Regions from separate parts of the Roseibium album genome, predicted to be linked through region 2. Evidence: predicted binding sites of a transcription regulator. Region 2 holds the regulator's gene; the other holds the start of a gene.

Region 1 (3,142 bases), 1.0 Mb from region 2:
GTCGAAGGTGCTGTCTGGTTCGCCACGGCAACCAAGCGCCTCAACCTGATGAAGGCGTTTTCAGACGAATTGATCCACCGGGCCGAGGCTGCAGCGGACGCTGATACCGCCGCTCTCGATAATCAGATCTTCTGGCTCACGGTTATTGCGGTGGTACTGACAGGCCTCGTCCTTGTACTGGTGTTCTACCAGGTGACGTCGATTACCCGGACGCTCGGCCGCCAGCGCGATACCATCTCAAGTCTCGCGGATGGCAACCTGGACGTGACTGTTTCCGATACGGATCGTCCGGATGAAATCGGCGATATCGCGCGGGCATCCGAAATTTTCCGGGATAATCAGATCCGCCAGAAGGAACTGGAGGAAGAAGCCGAAGCCGGGCGTGTCCAGCGCCGCAGGCGGGCTGAGCAGATGGAAAGTGCGATCCATCATTTCGAGGAATCTGTCTCCGCCATTCAGGCGCAGCTTTCCTCGGAATCGGAAGGCGTTCGCGAAAATGCCTCCGAACTGGTCCAGATTGCATTGCACGCTGACGAAAGTGCGAGTGCTGCAAATTCAGCGACCGAAGAAGCAAGTGCCAATGTGCAGACGGTAGCGTCGGCAGCAGCGGAATTGTCCGCGTCGATCGGCGAAATCTCGCGCCAGGCGGCATCCGCCACTGAAATCTCCTCGGTTGCAGCTGAAACGGCTGTTTCTGCCGACAAGGACATTTCGCTGCTGGCCGAGACGGCGGACAAGATCGGTGAAGTTGTCGAGATCATCCGCGCAATTGCCGAACAGACCAATCTGCTGGCGTTGAATGCCACCATCGAGGCTGCCAGAGCCGGGGAAGCGGGCAAGGGTTTTGCCGTGGTTGCAGCGGAGGTGAAGGAACTCTCCACCCAGACAGCCAAGGCGACTGACGAGATCGCAAGCCAAATTTCCGGTGTTCAGGCTTCCACGCAGAAGTCTGTCGCGGCAATCCGGTCAATCGTCGAGAGAATCGAGGAGGTGCGTTCCGTCAGCGAGACCATCGCGGTGTCGGTAGACGAGCAGAATGCCGCCACCAGCGAGATAACCCAGAGCATCACGTATGCGTCTGACGGGGCCACTGCGGCTGCAACCAATGTCACCGGTGTCTCGGGGTCGATTGACCAGACACGTCAGAAGTCCGAAACGCTCAGCATGTCTGCCGAGCAACTCGGCGAGGTCGCCACGAACCTTTCCGAATCCGTCAATCGCTTCCTGGAAGAGGTCCGTTCCGAGGAGGCTGCATAAAGCTTCATCGGAATACTGGCCGCTTCACCCCAACATGGAAGCGCTGTGATCCCGGTTTGCCGCAAAACGGCAGGCCGGGATTTTATTGCCCCTGAAGACGTCTGATGCCTGTTTGCCGAAATTGAGTGCGGATTGACTGCTCCGGGAAGTCGTTTGCAGATTTCACCGGCTTTTTTGTCCCCACGAAAACTTGGTTTTCTGTCTCGCCAGAGCGAGTTTGTTGCTATATTGTTCTCATTCGAACATCCTGCATTGAATAGAATGCCGAATGATGCTCGAAAAGTTTAGGCACATCCGTCTGACCTTGAGCGCTCTTACGCAACTGGACCAGTAAATCATGGCAGACCCGGGCGGGTATGACGATTCCTTCGACGATCCCTTTCAGCCGAGCGTTGCGCGGCAGGACACGTCGCCTGTACCGCCGCGCCCGCAAGGTGGTATCGCGGCAAGGGCGATGGCAGCCAGGCAGGCCCCGGATTATCTGGCCGGACTGAATCCGGAACAGGCACTTGCCGTTGAAACGACGGAAGGACCGGTTCTTGTGCTGGCCGGTGCGGGAACCGGTAAAACCCGCGTCCTGACAACCCGGATCGCACATATCCTGGCAACCGGCCGTGCGCGTCCGTCCGAGATTCTCGCTGTGACCTTCACCAACAAGGCCGCGCGTGAGATGAAGGAACGTATCGCGGGGTTTGTCGGCGGAAACGTTGAAGGCATGGCGTGGCTGGGAACCTTCCACTCGATCTGCGTGAAGATCCTTCGCAGGCATGCGGAACTTGTCGGACTGAAATCCAGTTTTTCCATCCTCGACACGGACGACCAGATCCGCCTGATCAAACAGATTATCCAGGCGGAAGGTCTCGACGACAAGCGCTGGACCGCCAAGGCCTTTGCCGGAATCCTGGACGGGTGGAAAAACCGGGCGCTGACACCGGACCAGGTTCCGGAAGGCGAAGCGCGCGCATTCGCCAATGGCAAGGGGCGCAGGCTTTACGAGGAATACCAGGAACGCCTTTCGATCCTCAATGCCGCCGATTTCGGTGACCTGCTGCTGCATGTGATCACGCTTTTCAAGACCCAGCCCGATATTCTCAAGGACTACCAGCGCCGCTTCCGCTACATGCTGGTGGATGAATATCAGGACACAAACATTGCCCAGTATCTGTGGCTGCGCCTTCTGGCCCAGGGCAACCCGAATGTCTGCTGTGTTGGCGATGACGACCAGTCGATCTACGGCTGGCGCGGTGCCGAGGTCGACAACATCCTGCGCTTCGAGCACGATTTCAAGGGTGCAACGGTGGTCAGGCTGGAGCGGAATTATCGATCGACCAGCCATATTCTGGCATCAGCGTCACATCTGATTTCCTTCAACGAGGGCCGTCTCGGCAAAACGCTTTTCACCGACTTTGAGGAACCGGACCACGATCTGGTCTCGGTCGCGTCGGTCTGGGATTCCGAAGAGGAAGCGAGGACCATCGGCGACGAGATCGAAGCGCTTCAAGCCAAGGGCCATTCCCTCAACGGCATGGCTGTTCTTGTGCGGGCTTCGTTCCAGATGCGTGAATTCGAGGAACGGTTCGTCACGCTTGGCCTCAATTACCGGGTGATCGGTGGTCCGCGATTTTATGAGCGCATGGAGATACGCGATGCGCTTGCCTATTTCCGCTGTGTTGCGCAGCCCGCAGACGATCTTGCCTTCGAGAGGATCGTCAACACGCCGAAGCGTGGTCTCGGCGATGCGACCCTGAAACTGGTGCACGGCCTGGCAAGAGCGGAGCGAATCCCGCTGACCCAGGCAGCGCAGCAACTCATCGACACCGAGGAACTGAAGCCCAAACCGCGGAATTCTCTCAAGACCGTGCTCGACAATTTCGAGCGCTGGCGG
Region 2 (3,142 bases):
CCGTGGCCAATTGGATGCAATGAAGCTGGGGCGAATAAATTTCTCGGTAACCTGAGGAACGTTCAGTGCAACGTAATGATCAAACTGAAATTCCTGAGCGATCAGTTTCAATTTCCTGTAAAGCTCGGACGGGGTTTGCAATTCGTTTATCGACGAATAGAAATCGACAACAGATTCGAGTTGCGAATGAGTTGCTTCGGTCAATTACATACCCCACCCTGTCGAAGCTACCGATATTCCCAAGTATTTAATCGAGAAGTCGACGTCAGCAATCGATCTGTTCCTCGAATTTCGGCTTCGCCTGTTATTGAGGGAGTTCAAATACCAGATTAAGTTCGAATTCCTGCAAACGAATCGTCGCAGTGCAATTCAATTGCAACCGATAATTAGTGCAGCTGCCTTGAACGACAAGAACCTCCAGTCCACATCCCCGAACATTCCGCGAAAACGGGCGCTTCGACACCTGCAGAGTTGCAACCGATTGCAACAGGCCGTCCTGAAGACACTTCAATTGGACTGTCGCAAATAACCACGATGCAAACATCGGCACGCCCGAAAATCATCTGCTGGGAATCGCCTTTCGGGAATTGCCTGCGGACCAATCATCCACGAAAACAAATAACTTGAATCGAATTAATCGAGTTCGGTTAAGTTGACTGGCGCCACGTCCAACTTGGTCGCCTGACGACAACATTTGGCACCAGAAAATTCGTTCTCCCATTTGTTGCGACACCCGAAACCCGGCAATGCGAAATGACCTTCCGCGCATACCAAAACAGTCCGCAACACATTCAAAAAACACCTGAATCCAATTGAGACTGAAGTTGGGACCCAGTGCCAAAAGACCCGATGCCGCAAAATGTTGCCGGAGAGTTCAAGTCGGCTACGGTCGGACCGGAATAGAACAGTAAGAGAACATTTACCCTTGCAGAACACAATGGGAACAGGTAGATTGTTCTTGATTTGTACCAGCCCGTTCTTGTGGTCAGGGGAAGCCGACATGCTCACGCGCAAGCAGTATGAACTGCTCATGTTCATTCATGAAAGACTGAAGGAAACCGGTGTTCCACCCTCTTTCGATGAGATGAAGGACGCACTGGATCTTCGATCGAAATCCGGAATTCATCGGCTGATCACTGCACTTGAAGAGCGTGGCTTTATCAGACGGTTACCGAACCGGGCGCGGGCGATGGAAGTTGTTCGGCTGCCGGACTCGATTGCTCCGGGCCTTGGAACACCCAGACCCCGCGGGAGTTTTTCACCGGAGGTTATTGAGGGGTCACTGGGGAAATCCGAGCCGGCGCGCACCGCGCCTGCCCCCGAAGTTGCCGCGACCGAAATTCCCGTTATGGGTCGAATTGCGGCCGGTGTTCCGATCGAGGCCATTCAGACACACAGCCATACGATTACTGTCCCTCAGGAACTCCTTGGAAAAGGGGAACACTACGCATTGGAAGTGCGCGGTGATTCCATGATCGAGGCGGGTATTCTAGACGGCGACACCGTGCTCATCAGGCGAACGGACAGTGCCGACAGTGGTGACATTGTTGTGGCGCTGGTCGACGAAGAAGAAGCCACTTTGAAGCGGTTGCGCAAGAAAGGTGCCTCGATCGCTCTTGAAGCAGCCAATCCCGCATACGAAACCCGTATTTTCGGACCTGGTAGAGTTCGCGTGCAAGGTCGCCTGGTTGCGCTGTTTCGTCAGTATTGACACCCCTGTCCGGTCACATCGGCTCTCGTTGAAGCCGGAAACGGCATTCTAAAACTGGATCGCAGTGCGGTGGCGTGCAGGGTTGCACGTCGTCATTGCAATTCGGCGCGCGTCACACCCCCTCGCTCGTGCCATGGTCGTGGCGCTGCAGCGATTGCATATCGAATCTTGGTGACGTGGATTGCGTTGGCAATCTCGGTGTCATCATAAGTGGCTGGAGTATCTGGAGAGGAATTGATCTCGGGGAGAACCTCCGCGCTCAACCAGAGCGAGACTGCACCCCTGCCCTGCCTTGTGCCGCCGTCGATAACCAGCCTTGCCCCGCATGTCGCTGGCACGATTAGATCGCTTACGATCAGATCGGCATACCTGCAATCCAGCGCAAGTGCTTTCTGCGATTTGGGCATTGCTATCAGAAGCGGTGCGGGAGGACTTTCCAGCTCCTCGTCTCCGCCTACAGCTGTATATGCCTTGATGACACACCCATCCGGATCGCATGTCTTTTGGGGCGATTTCATCTTGTGCGACATGATTTCGTGCGCTGGAACACCTTCGGTCTGATACCAGACATCAACCAGGAACGTTCGCCTTCCGCCGAGCCAATTCAGATCTCCGTTGATGTCCCTCGCCGATATCCTTGTTCCGGTGGCAGCAATTTGAACATCAGGGGGCTGAGAAAACAGAACCAGAATCAACCCGACTGTGAACGGTACCAATGCGCATGATCGCCACCATCCCCGCAGTAGCAGACAGGCAAAAAGTGCGATCGAAAAGGCAAACGCCTCGAATGCAGTCAAGCGTCCGATTGCGCCGGCGCCTCCGTCAAGTTCGGCAACGAAGGCCGCGATCTTGAGCAAGAGAGTGATCCCCAGGGACATGGCCGCAAGAGGAAGGGATGCCAGGCCGAAAGGCATCATTATCATTGCGAGAACACCCATCGGCATCACCAGCAAAGTGAATACCGGCATGCCGAGAAGATTGCCCAGCATGCCGAGAGGCGCTACCCGGCCAAAATGATATGCGGCGATGATGCCTGTTGCCAGGCCGGCAACAAGCGCGGTGATGACGAGGCCGGCCATCCAGTTTGAAATGGTGGACCCGACACGGCCTGGCAGGTTTTGCTGACGCCGGTTTTTCCCGGCAAAAGGCTCGCGGCGATCGCGCCACGTTTCGTAAACAGCTACGAGGCAAATGACCGCGGCAAAAGACATCTGGAAACCGGGGGAAAACAGTCTCTCCGGGGCAAGCAGCAGCAACAGCAAACCGGCAAGCGCGACGCTACGCAGAGTTAACCCCCTGCGTCCGACGAGGATCCCCAGAAACACAAGCGTGATCATCAGGAACGAGCGCTGTGTCGCGACAGAAGCACCTGATACGGCCAGATAGAAAATAGCCGCCAGAAGAGCTGCAACGGCTGCAAACTTGTGAATT

Evidence for each region. Region 2 encodes LexA, which represses DNA repair genes until DNA is damaged. Its sites were predicted from a motif close to TGTTCNNNNTGTGTTCNG; they were not measured.
Region 1: the regulator LexA is predicted to act here: its motif matches at 1,476-1,493, upstream of ACO6TI_RS26625 (ATP-dependent helicase).

What each region holds. Positions count from the first base shown of each region.
Region 1 is NZ_OZ247583.1:5,786,970-5,790,111, reverse strand. It holds gene ACO6TI_RS26630 (methyl-accepting chemotaxis protein) at 1-1,257, shown strand, start outside; gene ACO6TI_RS26625 (ATP-dependent helicase) at 1,595-3,142, shown strand, end outside.
Region 2 is NZ_OZ247583.1:4,775,465-4,778,606, forward strand. It holds gene ACO6TI_RS21795 (LuxR family transcriptional regulator) at 1-204, opposite strand, end outside; gene lexA (transcriptional repressor LexA) at 1,001-1,711, shown strand; gene ACO6TI_RS21805 (ComEC/Rec2 family competence protein) at 1,804-3,142, opposite strand, start outside.